One region of the Aeromonas sp. FDAARGOS 1409 genome, then DNA from elsewhere that is predicted to be linked to it. Evidence: riboswitches for the same ligand, from Rfam matches in the RefSeq annotation. Region 1 holds a riboswitch; each other region holds the start of a gene.
What was found. A riboswitch is a leader RNA that binds a small molecule or an ion and turns the genes downstream of it on or off. The one in region 1 is predicted to bind cyclic di-GMP.
Positions count from the first base shown of each region.

Region 2: linked by a shared signal. The riboswitch ahead of gbpA (N-acetylglucosamine-binding protein GbpA) and the one ahead of I6L39_RS10965 (glycosyl hydrolase family 18 protein) in region 1 are both predicted to bind cyclic di-GMP.
Region 3: linked by a shared signal. The riboswitch ahead of I6L39_RS02080 (glycosyl hydrolase family 18 protein) and the one ahead of I6L39_RS10965 (glycosyl hydrolase family 18 protein) in region 1 are both predicted to bind cyclic di-GMP.

Region 1 covers NZ_CP077395.1:2,296,618-2,303,471, reverse strand. Annotated here, with positions in the region: gene I6L39_RS10970 (lipopolysaccharide assembly protein LapB) at 1-666, shown strand, start outside; gene I6L39_RS10965 (glycosyl hydrolase family 18 protein) at 1,338-4,340, opposite strand; cyclic di-GMP riboswitch class I at 4,486-4,569, opposite strand; gene I6L39_RS10960 (ExeM/NucH family extracellular endonuclease) at 4,865-6,854, shown strand, end outside.
Region 2 covers NZ_CP077395.1:2,022,182-2,029,035, forward strand. Annotated here, with positions in the region: gene cbl (HTH-type transcriptional regulator Cbl) at 1-642, shown strand, start outside; gene I6L39_RS09700 (cytochrome b) at 723-1,250, opposite strand; gene gbpA (N-acetylglucosamine-binding protein GbpA) at 1,349-2,773, opposite strand; cyclic di-GMP riboswitch class I at 2,840-2,925, opposite strand; gene I6L39_RS09710 (methyl-accepting chemotaxis protein) at 3,158-4,840, opposite strand; gene I6L39_RS09715 (M3 family metallopeptidase) at 5,136-6,854, shown strand, end outside.
Region 3 covers NZ_CP077395.1:444,261-451,114, reverse strand. Annotated here, with positions in the region: gene I6L39_RS02085 (PAS domain-containing hybrid sensor histidine kinase/response regulator) at 1-2,680, shown strand, start outside; cyclic di-GMP riboswitch class I at 2,884-2,970, shown strand; gene I6L39_RS02080 (glycosyl hydrolase family 18 protein) at 3,082-5,679, shown strand; gene I6L39_RS02075 (immunoglobulin-like domain-containing protein) at 5,808-6,854, shown strand, end outside.

The DNA of each region.
Region 1 (6,854 bases):
ATGGCGGCCCACTACGAGCTGAAACAGTACAAGCCGGCCACCGAGGTGCTCACCGCGCTGGTCGACCGCTATCCGGAGAAGAAGAAGTACTGGACCCAGCTGTCGGCCATGCATATGCAAGCGGGCAACGATGGCAAGGCGCTGGCGGCGCTGGAAGGGGCCTACAACCTCGGCATGCTGACCGAGGCGGCCGAATTGCAGCGTCTGGCCAACTACCTCGCCTTCGCCGGCATTCCCCACCGCGCCGCCCGCGTGATGGAGAAGGCCATGAAGGAGGGGACCATCGAGAGCACCGCGGCCAACTACAAGACGCTCGCCAACTACTGGCATCAGGCCAAGGAGCTGGACCCGGCCATCGACACCCTGGCCAAGTCCTACAAGCTGGCCCCCAATGCCGAGCTGCAGCTCAAGATGGCGCGCATGATGATCCAGAGCAAGCGCTACCAGGATCTGGTGGCCTTCGCCGCCAAGCCTGCCGCCAACGCCAGCGGCGAGCAGCGGGCGGATCTGAAGTTCCTGACCGGGGTCGCCTATTTTGAGCAGCAAAAGCCCAAGGAGGCGCTCAACGCCTTCACCCAGGCCGCCCAGAATGGCAACGTCAGTGGCCGCGCCACCCCCTGGATCAGCTTCCTGAAGGAGCAGCAGGGCGGCGCCGTCACTCAATAAACCGGCACGCCATGGGCAAGAATCCGCCCATGGCGACTGCCCATTCACAATGGGGTTCGCCCCGCAGATTGCCTTGGTGGCAATTGGCCGCTCTTCGGAGCGGTCTTTTTTATGGCCCCCTGCCCTTTTCACCCCTCCCCTCCTTACACAGGGCGCAAAAAAAATCCGGAGCCTGGGCTCCGGATTGGGTCGTTGCGTTGAGAGGGGATTGCCCCCTCAACCTGTCATCAGTAGTTGCACACCAGCTTCCAACTGCCGTCACCCGCTCTGAGTGCGCTGCTGGTACAGCAGCCGGGACAACTCAGTAGTTGCACACCAGCTTCCAACTGCCGTCATCCGCTCTGAGTTCGCTGCTGGTATAGCAGCCGGGACAACTCAGTAGTTGCACACCAGCTTCCAACTGCCGTCACCCGCGCTGAGTTCGCTGCTGGTACAGCAGCCGGGACAACTCAGTAGTTGCACACCAGCTTCCAACTGCCGGCACCCGCTCTGAGTTCGCTGCTGGTACAGCAGCCGGGACAACTCAGTAGTTGCACACCAGCTTCCAACTGCCGGCACCCGCTCTGAGTGCGCTACTGGTACAGCAGCCGGGACAACTCAGTAGTTGCACACCAGCTTCCAACTGCCGTCACCCGCTCTGAGTTCGCTGCTGGTATAGCAGCCGGGACAACTCAGTAGTTGCACACCAGCTTCCAGCTGCCGTCGCCCGCCTTGGGTTCGCTGCTGGTCCACCAGTTCGCCTGCCAGACCCCCTTGTTGTGGGTCATGCGGTCGGTGCCGTTGGCGTGATCCCCGCGTGGCCAGGTCGGATAGGCGTTGTAGTCCGCCGGGTTGACGTTCTGGCTGGCGCAGGTGGTGCCACCGCTGCCGCCGTCCCCCCCACTGCTGCCCAGCACCGCCTCGGCCAGGGCCGGGAAGTCGGACTTCAGGCCTATGGTCTGGCTGCCGGCAATCAGGCGCATGCCGCTCGGCACGCCGGCGGCCGGCAGGTAGTAGGTCATGGCCACTTCCACGTCGGTGCCCGGCGCCCAAGCCTTCCAGGCCGGCAGCGTCAGGGCCACCTTGTGGAAGTCCTTCTCGCTCGCGATGCCGTCCGAGTTCTGGTTGCCGCCGCTCTCCACCACCTTCAGCCCCATGCCGCTCTGGTCGGTGATGGTGTCGGAGGTGGAGGTGGGCACCAGGAACTCGATGCGGGTGCCGCCCGGAATGGTCTGGGTCGACCTGTTGGTGAGCTTGAGGGTCGGGTTGATCGGGTAGTTGGAGTCCCCTTCCTTGAAGCCGGAGAGGCTCACGCCGATGTCGAGCTGGGCGGCCGGAGCCGGCAGATCATTCTGCTTCAGGGCCGCCTTGTCGGCCTTGCTGAACTTCTCGTAGGCGAGGCTGGTGAGGGTGCTGCCCATCACGTACTCGTTCTTCGCGGCATCGAAGTCATAGTCCCCCGCCATCTCCCAGAACATGACGCCGCCCAGGCCGCGCTTGACGATGTAGTCGAGCTTGTGACCCATGGACTCTTCATCTTCGGTGGAGAGGAACACCTTCTTCTGCTCGTTCCAGAGCCAGGGCGCATGGGCCTTGTCGTCGTAGTAACGCACATACTGGCCTTGCATCACGTGGGCCGGGTTGTTGGGATCCAGACCCCAGGCCTGACCGTAGCTCGGCAGAGTGGTGATGCCGAGGCTGGCCGCGTGCTCCAGGTTCTTGGCGTGCCACATGGGCACGGCGCCGCCGCCTATCTCCTTGCCGTTCTTGTCAAGGTCGTGCCAGATGTTGTCGATGCCCACCGCCCCGTTGCCGCAGGGGATGGTGCTGCCACCGGTGCCCGGCTGGCAATCGCTCTGGCTCGGCAGCGCCGCCTTGCCACCCAGGCCGTGGGTGCCACCGGTGACCCCCTGCCAGCCGCGGGTGTAATAGGGCACCCCTATGTTGATCTTGCCCGCCGCCAGGGCGCCACGAAAGTAGTGGGCCGCCCAGGCGGAGTTGAGATAGCCGATGCCGCCAAACTGGGCCTGGGTGTAGACCCCCCACTGGGCCAGCTCGGGATCCGCCTTGTTGTCGAACAGGGCGGCGTTGTGGCCGACGAAGTGGTTCCAGGCACCGTGGAAGTCATAGGTCATCAGGTTGACGTAGTCGAGGTACTGGGTGACCTGGAAGTTTTCCATGCCGCGCAGCAGGTAGGCCGAGGCCGGCGAGGCGATGGTCAGCATGTACTTGCGACCGTCCTCGGTCCCGGCGCTGTCGAGCTTGTTGCGCAGGGTCTTCATCAGCACTTCATAGTTCGCAAAGAGCTTGCCGCGACACTGGTTGGAGAGCGGGAAGTCGTTGGGGTTGCCCGCATCCTTCATGGAGGTGGGGTACTCGTAGTCGATATCCACCCCATCGAAGCCGTACTGGCGGATGAAGCCTACGGCCGAGTCAGCAAAGGCGTTGATGCCGGCGGTGTTGACCGAGCAGTCGCCCTTGGTGGTGGCGGCGTAGAAGCCGCGGGTATCGGCCCAGCCCCCGACGGAGATGAGGGTCTTCACGTCCGGGTACTGCTTCTTGTACTTGGACAGCAGGTTGAAGTGACCCTGATAGGCGAACTCCGGATCCATCTCGGCGCCCGGCACCCCGTTCCAGGTCAGCTTGGTGGCGGCGTCATCCACCTTGATGGTGTGGCTCTGCTCATCCACCGCCGCGAAGGCGTAGTTGATGTGGGTGATCTTGTCCCAGGGGATGTCGCTCACCAGGTAGGCGGGCAGGCCGTTCTTGCCGGTGCGCCAGGAGGTGAAATAGCCGATGACGCGGCGGCCGTGGTCATCCCCCATGCACTCGCTGCCGTCGGCGCGGTAGATCTGGCGCACGTCGCAGGAGAGGTTGCCGCCGGTGGGGGGCAGCGCGGCCTCTTCCACCTGCACATCGACCTGGGCCGACTCCCCGGAGAGATTGGTCTTGTCGGTCGCCACCAGCTTGAGACCGGCCAGCCCCTTGCTCTGGGGCGTCCAGCTCAGTTGCCAGGGAGCGCTGGTGTCCTCGCCCACCTTCTGGCCATTCACGAACAGCTCGACCCTGGCGACGTCGTCGTTGGCGTCGGTGACATTGCCGCTCACGGTGAGGGCACGGCCCAGAGTCACCCTGGCACCGGCGGCGGGGCTCGCGATGCTCGCCCTGGGCGCCTCGGGCGCGACCACGGCGGCGACCTTGAAGCTGGAGTCCGCCTCGCTCAGCACCTTGCCGTCCTTGTCCAGCGCCCGAGCCTTGAGGGCGTGATTGCCCACACCGACGGCAGACCAGCTGGCACTCCAGGGGGAGGCGTTCGCCGTGGCAACCAGGGTGCCGTCGACCAGGTATTCCACCCGGGCGAGCGCCGTGACCGGGCCGCTCAGGGTGACCGCCAGCGCGACGCTTGCCCCTTCGCTGACGCTGCTGCCCACGGCAGGGGAGCCGATGGCGACGACCAGGGCCGGTGGCGGCACTTCGCCGCCATAGAGCCTCCACGCATCTGCCCAGACCACGCCCACCCCGGGGGCATAGTGGTAGGGCGAGGCGCCGCACCAGCCGGAGTAGGGGAATTCCTTGCATTCATAGAGGGCGCCTGCGTTGCTGACGATGTCGCCAGCCTGGTAGGCGGTGCCGGCCTGATAGGCGGGATAGGCGGCCTGCGCCCAGGCAGGGACGGCCGCAAGGGCGACCAGCATGGCGAGCCTGCTGGGCCTCAAGATCTGTTGCATATTGTTGTCATCCTTGTTTTGTCTTGGCTTCAACACCGGGAAAAGCGCAATCGCAACAGGGAACAAGGGAACGACAACAGGCCATGGACGGGCCACAGACCCTCAAGTCACCCTGGGTAACCCCGCTGTCTGGCCCACGTGGGTCAGATCGGAGGCTTTGCGTCCCGACATCGCTGCCGGTTTGCCCTTTGCCTGGGTTCCGTGAGGAACAGCCCGAGTATAGGAAGCAAGTGACAACGGCTCAATCTTTATTCTCGAAGGAAAATATGTGAATGCCGGCGGCTTCACACTTTTCACCCACCGGACAAATAACAAATAACTCATCAATATCAAACTGTTAGCCATGTCAAAAAATGGCAGATGGGCTCCTTTGTCTCCTTATAATGTGCGCTCCCTCACTGGTCAGAGCAGCCAGAAATGTGACAATGCGCGCCCTTGGCCAAGAGGCCAAGGCTATGGAAACACTGGCAAAAATAAAAAAAGGAATCCCCATGAAAGGAACACCTACCCTGCTGTCGCTGGCAGTGGGGCTCGCCCTCGCGTCCCCGTCTCTCCATGCCGCGGGCTTCAGTTGCCCGGCCGACAGTGCCCTCACCCCCATCCCCGCCATCCAGGGCAGCGGCGACAAGAGCCCCCTCGTCCCTGACGATCAGTTCGAAAGCCCCGGCAGCGTCTCGGTCAGGGCCGTGGTCTCCGCCCTTGGCGAGAGTCTCAACAAGGGCTTCTACCTGCTGGATGTGCAGGGGGACGGCAACCTCGAGACGTCGGACGGCATCTTCGTCTACCTCAATGACAAGAACTTCGCCAGCAAGTACCCGGACATCCAGCCGGGCGCCCTGGTCTGTCTGGAGGCCAAGGTCGAGGAGTATCATGGTCACACCCAGCTCAAGCCCCTGTTTGATGGCAGCACACCGCGCCTGACAACCCTGGCCCAGGGCGCCGCCCCCGCCCCCGCCGCCACGGCACTGCGGGTGCTGGAGGGGGAAACCCTGGCCCGGGCCCTGGAGCGTCACGAAGGGATGCGGGTGCGCCTCGATGGGGGCAGCGCGCTCAAGGTAAGCCGCAACTTCAGCTACGACTATGCCGCCCGGCGCAACAACCTGGTGCTCGCCCACGGCGCCCCGCTGATGAAGCCGACCCAGCTCCATGTGGCGAGCAGCCCCGAGGCCGTGGCGCTGGCCGAGGCCAATGCGGGCAACCGCGTCTTCCTCGAGTCGGACTTCAAGGCCGCCAACGGCAAGCTGCCCTGGTTGCCCGCCTGGGAGCCGGAGCAGGGTTACCTGCGCATCGGCGATGCCCCGGTCAATCTGGAAGCCCTGGTGGGTTACAGCCATGACGAGTACCGCCTGATAGTGCCCAAGGATCAGCGCATCACGGCGGGGGATCTGCTGCGCACCGACGAGAACGACCGCCAGGGCGCACCGGCCCGCGCCAATGGCACCGACCTGCGCATCGGCAGCTTCAACGTGCTCAACTATTTCACCAGCCACTCCAGCGTGGGGGGCGCCCTCAACGTGCTCTGCGCGGATCAGGCGGACGCGGACAGCGCCAAGGGCTGCAACCGCGGCGCCAAGAGCCTGGAGGAGTTCCAGTTGCAGCGCGCCAAGATCGTCAGCGCCATCACCGAGATGGACGCCGACCTGCTCGGCCTGATGGAGATGGAGAACAACGGCTTCGACGAGCACGCCGCCCTCCACGATCTGGTGGAGAGCCTCAACACCCGGCAAAAGGAGGTGAGTAAGCACTACGCCTTCGTCACCCTGCCCAAGGCCCTGCTCACGGAGGATCGCTTCTTTGGCGGCGACGCCATCATGGTGGCCATGATTTACCGCCCCGCCCTGCTCACCCCGAGCGGCGATGCCAGCGTGATCCAGCTGCCCGAGCAGCGCTACACCACGGGCGGCGTCGCCAGGACTGCCGGCCAGCGTGACTCCCTGGTGCAGCGCTTCACCGTAACGGGTAGCAAGGATCCCCTGACCCTGGTGGTCAACCATTTGAAATCCAAGGGTTCGGGTTGCTACGAGAACGGGGATGGCAAGAGCGAGCCTGCGGATCTGCAGGGCAAGTGCACCGAGTTTCGGGTCAGCGCCGCCAAGGTGCTGGGGGAGGCGGTGAGCAAGCTGCCGGGCCAGGTGCTGCTGGTGGGGGACTTCAACTCCTATGCCAAGGAGGATCCCATCCGGGTGCTGACCGACTATGCGCCGGCCAGCAGCGATCGCAAGATCCGCTCCGCCTCCCACACCTTCCTCGGCGAGCAGGCGTATGAGCCCATCGGCCAGGAGGTGGGCAAGGGCTATGGTCTGGTGGACCTGAACGTCAGGTTCAACCAGGAGAAGGCCATCTCCTACAGCTACGAGGCCGAGCTCGGCACCCTGGACTACGCCCTCGCCAACCCGGCGTTGGCGAACAAGGTGGTGGCCGTGGCCGACTGGCACATCAACTCCTACGAGAGCAACCTGTTCGAGTACGGTCGTGGCTTCA
Region 2 (6,854 bases), 270 kb from region 1:
CAGGCGCGTTACGCCCTGCCCCGGGTGGTGAAGGCGTTTCGCGAGCAGTTCCCCCTGGTGCAGCTGGAGCTGCGCCAGGGCAGCCCGGAGGAGATAGTGCGGCTGGTGCAGACCGGCGAGGTGGACATCGGCATCAGCAGCGAGCAGCTCGACAAGAGCGAAGGGGTGGTGGCCTTCCCCTACTATCGCTGGCACCACAACATAGTGGTGCCGGAGCAGCATCCCCTCACCGCCGAGCGGGATCTGACCCTGGCGGCCCTGGCCCACTGGCCCATCGTCACCTACCAGGCTGGCCTCACCGGTCGGGCACGGGTGGACGAGGCCTTTGCCGAGGCGGGCATAGTGCCGCAGATCCTGCTGACCGCCCAGGACTCCGACGTCATCAAGACCTATGTCGAGCTGGAGATGGGGGTGGGCATACTGGCGGACATGGCGTTCGACCCCCAGCGGGACAAGGGGTTGGTGCAGCTGGACGGCAGCCGGCTGTTCGCGCCGCACACCGCCTGGATCGGCCTCAAGCAGGGGCAGTTCCAGCACAACTTCACCTGGCAGTTCATCCAGCTCTGCAACCCCGAGCTGGCGCTGGCGGAGATCCAGGCCAGGGCCATGAGCAACGAGCCGCTGGTCGACTACCAGATCTGAGCGCTTTGCCGCGTCCGAAAAAACAGGGAGCCATTGGCTCCCTGTTTGCTTATCCGCCTCTTCCCGGTTCCAGAGACAGGCTAGCGGCCGCTCTGGGGGCCCAGCATGCGATACAGGGTGCGATCCCCCTTGATCCTGTGGTGGTAGAGGGCGGCCGCCACGTGCAGCAGGACCAGCGCCGCCAGCGACAGGCAGCCGACGCGATGGACGCCGAAGAAGAAGGCGTTGACGTCGGGGTCATCGATGGGGTTGGCGACCGGGTAGAGCCAGAACAGGGAGTAGCCCTGCTCCAGCATCAGGAAGCCGCTCAGCAGCACCACACACATCAGGCTGTAGAGCAGGGCGTGAGCCAGCCGGGCGGCGGGGTGGTGCCGGGTCCGCTCCTCGGGCAGGGGGGGCCGCCAGTGCCGCCAGCCCCAGCGCAGCAGGAAGAGCGGGGTGATCAGGGTCGCCATCGACATGTTCAGCTCAGACAGAAATTGAAACAGCCTTGGGTGGCTGTCGATCACCAGGTGCATCAGGTAGCCGGCCAGGGTGGCGTAGAGGATGACGGCGGCCATCAGCCAGTGCAGCAGGCGGCTCAGGGGGTCATAGTAGTCTTTCGTCATGGGATGTTTCCGAGAGGGCCACGGCGGCACGAGGCCGCGGCAGCCAGGATGACAGGCACAAAAAAGAGGCCGCTCGGGCCTCTTCTGCTTGCGGGGGATCAGTTCACCAGGGTCCAGGCATCCTGCCAGTTGGTGCCCACGCCGGGCTCATACTGGGTCGCGGTACTGGTCCAGATGGTGCACCAGCCGCTGTAGGGGTAGGGCTTGCACTGATAGATCCTGCCGTCCTTGGGCTGCAGCACCTTGGTGCCGGCCTGATAGGAGGACAAGCCTTCCGGGAAGCGGTACTGGTAGTCGCCACCGCTGGCCGGATCCTTGAACATCAGATCCAGGGTCTGCTGCAGGGGAGCGCCGCCCGCCTTCGGCTTGCCCTCGATCACCAGCTGGTGATGACCCGTGCTCAGGCCGCCGACCTCCATGGTGAAGCTCTGGCTGCTGTCCTTGATGTCGGCGCTGGTCTGGCCCTTGGCGGCGCCGCCGTGGTCATACAGGGTGTTGGTGACCGCGAGATCCCCCTCGGCCGTGACGGTGAAATTCAGGGTGACCTTGCCGTTGTCGAGCAGGTATTCGCTCTCCAGGCCGCTCACGCTGATGCTGTCGCTCACCGGGGGTTGCTGCTGCTCGAGCTGGACCTCGACCCGCTGCAGGTTGCTGCCCGCCTTCAGATAGACGGGGTTCTGGCCGTAGACCGGGTTGAACTGGCCATCGCTGCCCTGCTGACCGGCGCGGATCTGGCTCTGCTCGGCGTTGATCCTGGCGGCCAGATCGTGGGCCCAGTTGTTCTTCTGACCCTGCTCGGCGGAGCCTATGGTCAGCACTGTCTGCAGATCGGTGCGCTCGCCGTTGGCGTCGAATACCCGGGTCCTGGCCTTGTCGCCGACCGCCAGATCGGTGGAGGGGTAGATGGTCCCGCCCTGGCTCCAGGTCAGCGGCGGCTGGGTACCGCCATCGAACTGGGCGTCGATGAGGTTGTAGAAGCTGTTGGCGGTATCGCCCACCTCCCAGACACCGAGGATGACCTGGTAGCCGGTGCGCGCCGGCAGGGTGCATTGATGGGTGACCTGCTTGGGCGGCTGCACCATGCCCCCGTCGATGACGCAGAATGGATTGAGATCGAAGGAGTCCCGGGTCAGCGGCTGATTCGGGTTCCACTCCTGCTTGGTGAGGTAGTAGCGCCAGTTGCGGGTGACGTGGTTGGCGGTGAAGGTCCAGCCGATGGTGAAGGGACCGGCCTGCACCTGGCGCTTGGTCCAGCGGTCGCTGGTCTGGGCGTTGAGCTCACCAAATTGCGAGTGGCCGGCCGAGGCGATCTGGCCGTCGGCGGGGCCGCCATTGGGGAAGCCTGACGGCGCCTCCAGGCTCTGTGGCTCCCACTGGATGGCGCCGCACTGGCTGTTGCCACCCGTCTTGCACAGATAGTTGCGCGACTCCGGCTGGCTGATGTAGCCGTGGGCGAGCACGCCGCCACTGGCCAGCAGCGCCAGCGCCGCCGCGAGGTGATTGAGTTTGATAGTTGCTGCCATACATTCCTCTGTTCGGTGATGTGGGCAGTCAAGTTGGCAGGGGGAATACCCCGTGACACACCTGAGTGTGGCAACCCCGCTATCCTGGACGTCATGTCTTTAGACCGGAGGCTTTGCGTCCTGGCCTTTCAACCAGTTTGCCAAATGACTACAAAAAGGGTCATGTGCCGCCAATGGCGACCCCTCATCATGACTATATTTTGTTAAAAAATTAAGTGTAAAAATTGACAGGTCTGTCTCATCGGAGCACCGCAATCCGGGATGCCGTCTTCCCGGGGGCTGTTCTTCGGGGCTTGGGGGAGACAGCCCGTAGCGGGCTCTCAGGGGGTTGATGAGGGTCTGTCCCCTGTCAGCCAGGCTGACAGGGGACGACGAGGTGCCACGTCAGTGGCGTGGCTGAGGGGTGACCCTGTGTGTGGACGAGGAGCCCTGAATCGGTCGTGGCGCCAGATCCGGGGCTGTGCTGCCCAGTCTGAACAGGGCCAGGCGCTCGTCCAGACTGCGGGAGAGTCCGGCCAGCAGTTCGCTTTCCCGGGCCAGCTGGGAGGCGGCCTGGGACATCTCGAGCGCCGAGTCGTTGATGCCGCTGACGTTGCGGTTCATGTCCTCCGCCACCATGCTCTGCTGCTCCGCCGCCGTGGCGATCTGGGTCGCCATGTCGCTGACGTGCTGGATGTGGTTGACGATGAGGGAGAGATCCTGACCCGCCTTCTCGGACTGGTTGACACTGCTCTCCGCCAGTTTCCGGCTGGCGTCCATGGCGCTGGCGGCGGTGACCGCCCTTTGCTGCAACTGGGTGATGGTGCTCTGGATCTCCTCGGTGGAGTGACGGGTCCGACTCGCCAGCTGGCGTACCTCGTCGGCCACCACGGCGAAGCCGCGTCCCTGTTCGCCGGCCCGGGCCGCCTCGATGGCGGCGTTGAGGGCCAGCAGGTTGGTCTGCTCCGAGATGGCGCTGATGACCGCCGTCACCTCGCCTATCTGCATCACCCCCTCCTTGAGCTGGTTGACCTGCAGGGTGGCCTGCTCCACCTCGGTGGCCAGCGCCTGGATGCCGTGCACGCTGGCATGGACATCCTGGTTGCCGAGCCCGGCCTCGCTGGTGGCGTCCTGGGTGTCCCGTGCCGTGTTCTCGGCGTGGCCTGCCACGTCGGAGATGGTGGTGCTCATCTCGTTCATGGCGGTGGCGAGCTGGGCCAGCTGATCCCGCTGGCTGTTGACCGCCTGGTTGGTCTGCTCGGCGGAGGCGGCGATGCGCAGGGCGGCATCCGCCACGTTGCGGGCGCCCTGGCTCGCCTCCAGCAGGGCGTGACGAATGGCATCCAGCCCCTGGTTGGTCGCGCTGGCGACGGCCCCCAGTTCATCCTTGCCGTGCACCGGGATGCTCACAACCAGATCCCCGGCGGCCACCCGGGCCATGGCCCGGTTGATCTCGGTGAGCGGGGTGACGATGGAGCGGCTGATGGCCAGGCCCAGCAGCCCCATCAGCAGGATCACCAGCAAGGTGGCCCCGCCCATCAGCCGGTACTGGGACCAGATGGTGGCCTGGATGTCCTGCAGCAGCACGCCGGAGCCCAGGATCCAGCCCCAGGGCTGGTAACCGGCCACCAGCGACATCTTCTGGGCCGCCTCGCCGGAGGGGGAGAGCCACTGGTACTCCAGGCGCCCGCTGCGGCCACCCTTGCCCAGATCCACCATGCGCTGCCAATGGGATTCGGCGGGCGTCCCGCCCATCTGCTGGCCGACCAGCTCCGGCTTGGCGGGATGCACCACCACGTGGCGGTTCTCGTCCAGCACGAACAGGTAGTTGTCCCCGTCAAAGCGCATGCTGTCGAGCATGGCCTTGGCCTGCGCCTGCGCCTGCTCCGGGGGGAGGGTGGCGGCCAGGGTCTGGATCCGGCTCATGGCCAGATCCAGCACCGCCTGCAGCCTGGCTTCCCGCTCGCTCATCAGATTGCGATGCAGGGCACTGGCCGAGATGAACAGCAGTGCGAGGAAGCCGATCAGTGCCAGTGAGAGCAGCAGCATCAGCTTGCGACTCACGGCGATATCACCGAGCTTGAACATAGTCTTTTCCTTACTTTCCCATGCGGGTCTGGTTATGACCGGTCTGCCGGCCGGACCTGATCGTTTTTATTGTTAACATCCATTTAACTTTCAAAGGGTTGTGATGGCTGGTTGCCAATTGGGCGTGCCGGCATCCAGTATAGCCAGCAGACAGCAACCCCCGCTTTTGGTAGCGTGATGACGCGCATCCCGTCGCACAATTTGTCCGCTCTATTTGCAAGAAGTGTGAATGAGTCGGCATCTCACCAAAAAGGAGTGGGCGCCCCCGTGGCTGCCCCATAACAAGAGGGAAGTTATGAGTTCCATTGCCAGGAATTATCTCAACCGGCTCAACGCCGACTACCTGCAGGTGCACAGGCGCAAGGAGGATCTGTTCTGGTCCACCTACATGGGCACCAGTGACGATCAGGCCGGCTTTACCGCCGCAGAGCAGGCCTACAAGGCGTTCTGCGCCGATCCGGCGCGCCTGCCGGTACTGCGTGAAATGCTGGCCCAGGCCGAGGAGGCCGAGCTCAGGCGCGGTCTGGGGGGCTGGATCGCCTTCTTCGAGTGCAACGTCATCGAGGATCCTCAGGCTGCCGCCCTGATGGACGAGCTGGTGGCCGCCGAGGCGGAGCTCTTCGCCCGTCGCAAGGGGTTGAGGCTGACGCTGCTGGACGAGCAGGGTCGCCAGGTGCCCGGCAGTCTGCCCGCCGCCAGCACGGCGCTGGCCGCCAGTAGCGACGAGGCGGTGCGCCAGAGTGCGCTCGCCATGTTCCACACCCTGGAGCAGTGGGTGGTCGGCAACGGCTTTCTCGAGGTGGTGGCCCTGCGCAACCGCTTCGCCCGGGCCATGGGCTATCGGGACTATTTCGACTACAAGGTGCACAAGAACGAGCAGATGAGCCCGGCGCAGCTGTTTGCGGTGCTGGACGACTTCATCGCCCGCACCGAGGAGCGGCTGCACCAGAGCCTGGCCGAGCTGAAGGCCGCCAAGGGGGAAGAGGCCCTGCTGCCCCACAACCTGCGCTACAGCGTGAGCGGCGACGTGACCCGCCGGCTCGACCCCTATGTGCCCTTCTCCCGGGCACTGCAGGATTGGGTCGAGAGCTTCCGCCGCCTCGGTATCCAGTACCGCGGCGCCACCCTGACCCTGGATCTGCTGACCCGGGAGGGGAAATACGAGAACGGCTTCTGCCACGGCCCGGTGCCGAGCTTCTGGCAGGAGGGGGAGTGGGTCCCCGCCGTGGTCAACTTCACCAGCCTGGCCAACCCGGCCCAGGTGGGCAGCGGCTGGAGCGGGCTCAACACCCTGTTCCACGAGGGGGGCCATGCGGCGCACTTTGCCAACGTCACCGGCAACGCCCCCTGCTTCTCCCAGGAGTTTCCGCCCACCTCCATGGCCTATGCCGAGACCCAGTCCATGTTCTGCGACAGCCTGCTGGACGACGCGGACTGGCTCAAGCGCTACGCCAGGAATGCGGCGGGTGAGCCCATCCCAGACGACCTCATCCAGGCGATGATCGAGGCGCGCCAGCCGTTTCGTGCCTTCAATGAGCGCCAGATCGCGCTGGTGGCCTACTTCGAGCGGGATCTCTACGCCATGGACGAGGCCGAGCGCACCCCGGCCGCCGTGCTGGCGCTGGCCCGCCGCTGGGAGCGCCAGATCCTGGGGGTGGAGAGCCCACGCCCGCTGCTGGCCATCCCGCACCTGCTGAACCAGGAGTCGGCCTGTGCCTACCACGGCTACCTGCTGGCGCTGATGGCGGTGGAGCAGACCCGCGCCTACTTCCTGCGCCGGGACGGCTACCTCACCGACAACCCGCGCATCGGCCCGGATCTGGCCGCCCACTACTGGGGACCGGGCAACGGCATGACCCACGACGAGACACTCAGGAGCCTGACCGGCGAAGGCTTCAGCGCCATCCCGCTGGCGACGGTGTGCAACCAGACCGTGGCCGAGGCGTGGCAGCAGGCAGAAGCCTGCATGGCGGCGGCACGCCAGCGTCCGCCGGCGGGGGAGGGCGCCCCGCTC
Region 3 (6,854 bases), 1.9 Mb from region 1:
CCAGTTCCACGTGACTGTGGTGGAGAACAACCAGGGGCAGGATCTGCACTGGGCGCGCTGGATCTTCCCCCTCTACCTCTTCCTGATGGGGCTCTTCATCTGGCCGCTGGCGCTCGCGGGCAAGCAGTGGGTGGGGGCCGACATGGCCTCCGACACCTATGTGATCAGCCTCCCCATGTCCCTCGGATTCGACGGCATGGCCATGCTGGCCTTCCTCGGCGGCACCTCGGCGGCCACCGGCATGGTGATCGTCTGCACCATCGCCCTGGCCATCATGGTGAGCAACGATCTGGTGCTGCCGGTGCTGCTGCGCCGCGTCTGGCAGCAGGGGCGGGACGAGCGCCTGATGCGGCTGCTGCTGCAGGTGCGCCGGGGCGCCATCCTGCTCATCCTGCTGGCGGCCTGGGCGCTCTACCTCTGGCTCGGGGATCTCACCAGTCTGTCGCGCATCGGCTACCTGTCGTTCGGCGCCGTGGCCCAGTTCGCGCCGGCCCTGCTGCTCGGCCTCTACTGGCGCCATGGCAACCGCAAGGGGGTCTACCTCGGCCTGGCGCTGGGGGTCAGCCTCTGGTTCCTCACCCTGCTGGCGGAGAGCGGCCTGCTGGCGGGCTCGCCCCTGGAGGCCCTGCTGGCGCCTCCCGACTGGCCCGCGTTCCGGGAGCTGAGCCTGGGGGCCTGGTGCCTCTTCCTGAGCCTCTTGCTCAACCTGGTCGGCTATGTGGCGGGCTCCCTGCTCTCCCGGGCGGCGGTGAGCGAGCGGCTGCAGGCGGCGAACTTCGTCGGCAAGCCGAGCCGGGACACCACGGCGCTCTACCAGGCGCGGGTCTCGGTCAAGGAGCTGGAGATGCTGGCGGCCCGCTTCGTCGGGTCGAGCCGGGTCAAGCGCGCCTTCGGCCGCTTCGCCGGCGAGCACGGCGGCACCCTGGCGCCCCAGATGCAGGCCTCCGCGGATCTCATCGCCCACACCGAGCGGCTGTTGGCCGGGGTGTTCGGCACCTCGTCCGCCCGTCTGGTGCTGGCCTCGGCCCTGCAAGGGCGCAACATGCAGCTCGAGGAGATCGCCACCATAGTGGACGAGGCCTCGGACGTGTTCCGCTTCAACCGCGGCCTGCTGCAGGGGGCCATCGAGCACATGGGGCAGGGGATCTCGGTGGTGGACAGGGAGCTCAGGCTGGTGGCCTGGAACCGGCGCTACATAGAGCTGTTCTCCTATCCCCCCGGCCTCATCCAGGTGGGGCGCCCCATCGAGGAGATCATCCGCTACAACGCCGGGCAGGGGCTGTGCGGCGCGGGGGACGTGGAGGCCCAGGTGGCGCGTCGGGTCGCCTTCATGAAGCGCGGCAGCCCCCACATCTCGGCCCGGGAGCGCCCGGACGGCCGGGTGATCGAGATGCAGGGCAACCCCATGCCGGCGGGGGGCTTCGTCATGACCTTCACCGACATCACCCCGTTCCGGGCGGCGGAGCGGGTACTGCGCGAGGCCAACGAGCACCTGGAGGCGCGGGTGGCCGAGCGTACCCACGAGCTCTCCGAGCTCAACCGCCAACTGCTGCTGGTAAACCAGCAGGTGGAGCGGGCCAACCAGTCGAAGAGCCGTTTCCTCGCGGCGGTGAGCCACGACCTGACCCAGCCTCTCAACGCGGCCAAGCTCTTCACCTCCTCCCTGCTGGAGATGCTGCCCCCGGAGGACGAACCGGCCCGCATCGCCCGTCACATCGACGACGCCCTGGGGGCGACCGAGGATCTCATCACGGATCTGCTGGACATCTCGCGCCTCGAGGCGGGCAAGTTCAAGGCCAAGAAGCTCGACTTCGCCCTGAGCGACGTGCTGGGCAACCTCAAGGCGGAGTTCGGGGTGCTTGCCCAGGCCGGGGGGATTCAGTTCTCCGTGGTGGAGAGCAGCCTCGCCGTCTACAGCGACGTGCGCCTGCTGCGCCGGGTGCTGCAGAACTTCCTCACCAACGCGTTTCGCTACAACCCGGGGGGCCGGGTGCTGCTCGGCTGTCGCCGCATGGGGGACAAGGTGCGCATCGAGGTGTGGGACAACGGCCCCGGCATCCCGGAGGGCAAGCAGGAGGCGATCTTCGACGAGTTCTCCCGCCTCGACCACTCCCGCACCGCCAGGGAGCAGGGGCTCGGCCTCGGACTCGCCATCGCCCGCGGCATCTCCCAGGTCCTGGGTCACCAGCTCTCCCTGCGCAGCTGGCCCGGAGCGGGATCCGTCTTTGCCATCACCCTGAACCTCGCGACCCGGCCGGTGACGCCGAGCCAGGTGACGACCCCCGCCCAGCGGGACAGCCAGCTGGAGGGGGTGAGGATCCTCTGCATCGACAACGAGGAGGACATCCTCATCGCCATGGCGTCCCTGCTGGGGCGCTGGGGCTGCGAGGTGCGCTGTGCCCAGAGCCTGGCCCAGGCAGAGGAGATCATCGGCGACGGCTTCCTGCCCGCCCTGGTGCTGTCTGACTATCACCTGGACGACGGCAAGACGGGGTTGCAGGCGCTGCATATGATCCGGCTGGCATATGGCAACGAGATAGGCGGCATCATCATCAGCGCGGATCGCAAGAGCGAGCTGCAGGCGCAGATCCGCGAACACGGCTTCGGTTATGTGAGCAAACCGGTCAAACCCCTCAAGCTGCGGGCCCTGATGAACAGCCTCTTGCTGCCGGTACAGTGACGGCATTCACATTATCGCGCATTGGGTGGTGATTTTTTAAAGGCCGTTTCGGCGCCATGAATGGGGTTTTTATCGCCATGTTGCCGGCCTTTTCCCCACCATGTCGGACAAATGAGTCCCTGTTGATGTCACTTCTGTCAGGTGGCGCGAAGGCGTCTCTCCTTTATAGTCATTTGGCGATTATTTTCATCGCAAACCAAGTTGTGCAAAAAAGGCAAACCGGGCGAAAGCCCGGGACGCAAAGCTTCCGGTCTAAGGGTCAGCGAACCTAGGATAGCGGGGCCACCACAGGTTGTATCGTCCATGGGCCAAGCCATGGTGGCGATGTTGTCTGCGTTACCTGTCAGGTTGCGTTGCCTTTTTCGTTGTTCATTCCAATAACGAAATAAGGAAATTCAATGATGTTCAGTCCAAAACATTCCCTGCTGGCGCTCCTGGTCGGGGGCCTCTGTGCCGCTCCCGCCTTCGCCGCCGCCCCGGGCAAACCCACCATAGGCTCGGGCCCCACCAAGTTTGCCATCGTCGAAGTCAATCAGTCCGCCTCGGCCTACAACCAGCTGGTGACCGTTCACAAGGACGGTGCCCCGGTCAGCGTGACCTGGAACCTCTGGTCCGGCGACGTGGGCCAGACCGCCAAGGTGCTGCTCGACGGCAATGAGGTGTGGTCGGGCCCGGCGTCCGCCGCAGGCACCGCCAACTTCAAGGTCACCAAGGGGGGGCGCTACCAGATGCAGGTGGCCCTGTGCAACGCCGATGGCTGCACCCTCTCCGACAAGAAGGAGCTGGTGGTGGCCGACACGGACGGCAGTCACCTGGCCCCGCTCAATGCGCCCCTCCAGGAGAACAACAAGCCCTACGCCAACAAGTCCGGCAAGGTGGTGGGGGCCTACTACGTGGAGTGGGGTGTCTATGGTCGCAAGTTCACCGTGGACAAGATCCCGGCCCAGAACCTGACCCACATCCTCTACGGCTTCACCCCCATCTGCGGCGGCAACGGCATCAACGACAGCCTGAAAGAGATCTCCGGCAGCTTCGAGGCCCTGCAGCGCTCCTGCGCCGGTCGCGAAGACTTCAAGGTCTCCATCCACGATCCCTGGGCGGCGATCCAGATGTCCCAGGGCAACCTCAGCGCCTGGGATGAGCCCTACAAGGGCAACTTCGGCAATCTGATGGCGCTCAAGCAGGCCCGTCCGGACCTCAAAATTCTGCCCTCCGTCGGGGGATGGACCCTCTCCGATCCCTTCTACTTCCTGGGTGACAAGACCAAGCGCGACACCTTCGTCGCCTCGGTCAAGGAGTTCCTGCAGACCTGGAAGTTCTTCGACGGCGTGGACATCGACTGGGAGTTCCCGGGCGGCCAGGGGGCCAACCCCAACCTGGGCGGCCCGAACGATGGCGCCACCTATGTGGTGCTGATGCAGGAGCTGCGCGCCATGCTCGACGAGCTGGAAGCCGAGACCGGTCGCCAGTATGAGCTCACCTCGGCCATCAGCGCCGGCGGCGACAAGATTGCCAAGGTGGATTATCAGGCGGCCCAGCAGTACATGGACCACATCTTCCTGATGAGCTACGACTTCAGCGGCGCCTTCGACCTGAAGAATCTGGCCCACCAGACCAACCTCTTTGCCTCCAGCTGGGATCCGGCCACCAAGTACACCACAGACAAGGGCGTCAAGGCGCTGCTGGGTCAGGGGGTGGCGCCGGGCAAGATAGTGGTCGGCGCCGCCATGTACGGCCGCGGCTGGACCGGGGTGAGCGGCTACCAGGCCGGCAACCCCTTCACCGGCACCGCCACCGGACCTGTGACCGGTACCTGGGAAAATGGCGTGGTGGATTACCGCGACATCGTCAACAACCGCATGGGCGCAGGCTGGGTGCAGGGTTATGACGAGGCGGCCGAGGCCCCCTATGTCTTCAAGGCCGGCACTGGGGATCTCATCAGCTTCGACAACGATCGCTCGGTCAAGGCCAAGGGGCAGTACGTGCTGGCGAACCAGCTCGGCGGTCTGTTCGCCTGGGAGATAGACGCGGACAACGGCGACATCCTCAACGCCATGCACGAGGGGATGGGCCACGGCGAGGGTAGCCTGCCGCCGGTCAACAAGCCGCCGGTGGCCAATGCCGGCAGCGATCTGAACGCCACGGGCCCGGCCGAGGTGACCCTCAACGGCAGCGCCTCCCACGATCCGGAAAACGGCGTGCTGACCTACGGCTGGAAGCAGGTCTCCGGGCCCCAGGCGACCCTGCTCGATGCCACCCAGGCCAGGGCCCGCGTGGTGCTGGACGCCGTCAGCGCCGACATCAACCTGGTGTTCGAGCTGACCGTGACCGACGATCAGGGCCTGACCGCCAAGGATCAGGTGGTGGTGACCAACAAGGCACCGCAGCCGAACCTGGCCCCCGTGGTGACGGTTCCGGCCACCGCAACCGTCGAGTCCGGCAAGCAGGTGAGCATCCAGGCCAGTGCCTCCGATCCCAACGGTGACACCCTGAGCTATCAGTGGAGCCTGCCAGCGGGTCTCACCGCCACCGGTCAGAACAGCGCGACCCTGGTGGTCACGGGCCCGAGCGTCACCAGCGACACCGCCTATGACCTGACCCTGGTGGTCACCGACGGGGCGCTGGATGCCAGTGCCACCACCCGCCTGACCGTCAAGCCGGCCAGCACCGGAGGCGGCTGCAACGCGACCGATCCGGATGCGGCCACCCATCCGGCCTGGAACGCCAGCACCGTCTACAACACCGATAACAAGGTGAGCCACAACCAGCTGGTGTGGCAGGCCAAGTACTGGACCCAGGGCAACGAGCCGAGCCGCACCGCCGATCAGTGGAAGCTGATAAGCCAGGTACAGCTTGGATGGGATGCAGGGGTTGCCTACAACGGCGGTGATTTCACCAACCACAATGGCCGCAAGTGGCAGGCCCAGTACTGGACCAAGGGCGACGAGCCCGGCAAGGCCGCGGTCTGGGTCGACAAGGGGGCAGCCAGCTGTAACTGATTGCCATCGCAACGGGAATGGGGCCTGGGCCCCATTCTTCCCGCCGACGCTGTACCGGCAGGGGCCATCCGCCCCTGCCATTGCAACCAGAGTGTCCGAGCACTCATTCCCTATGAAGGACATATCCCATGAAGAATCAACACCCCCTGTTGCGGGCGGGCGCCCCCCTGCTCGGCTGTGCGCTGCTGGCACCGCTCGCGATGGCGCAGCAGAGCAGCACGACGGGCGCGTTTCGCAAGGACAACAGCGCCCCCCAGATCTACAGCCAGGAGGGGCTGGTCAACCATTTCGCCCAGCAGCTGCCCTTGGGGGCGACCTTCGCCCCGCGGCTGATCGCCCGGGACGCCGAGAATGGGGATCTCAGTGCCCGCATCAGCCAGAAGAGCGGGGTCAATACCCAGGTGCCTGGCAACTATGTGGTCCAGTATCAGGTCAAGGACGATGGCCTGCCCGCGGTGGATGGCTTCAAGGGATGGGGGAGCACCACTACCACCTTCTCGCTGCTGGTCACCGTCTATGACCCGGAGCGGGAGCATCCCGTCAACCAGCTTGCCCTGGGGGCGCTCTGGGACGAGGGGCCCGTCATCAACAATAGCCTCCTCATGGCGGTGGGGGGCGAGCTGAGCCGTACCCTGTGGATCCCGGGTTCGAACCTGCCGCTGCTGGGGGATCGGCTGTCCATCCGGACCTTCCAGGTGAAGGAGGGGGTCTGGGGTGGCAGCAACCGCCAGTTTGCGCTGCGCCTCACCGATCCCGACAGCGGCGAGGCGCTCTATGACGGGCCCCTGGCCTTCAGCAGCGGGACCACCTTCACCCCCAGCGCCCCCATCCCGGTGCTGGCGGGACGGGATTACCACGTCACCCTGCGCTATCTGGCCGGTACCGGCCAGCAGGGCTTCAAGCGCAACGAGGCGGGGCAGTTCTGGCTCGGTGCCGAGGGAGTGCAGGAGCAGGCGCTCTATCCCTATGCCCAGGTGCTGGCCGATCCCGCCAACCGGCTCGCGTTCGACCCGGGTTTGAGCCGCCCGCTCAAGGAGAAGCTGCTGAGCAGCGCGGGGGGCGAGGAGGTGCTCCACATCCGCAAACTGCCGGGGGCCGAGGCCAGGGTGTTGAGCTACGCCATCGCGGATCCGGCACTGGCGACGCTCCAGATCCAGCCGGGAGAGGAAGAGGAC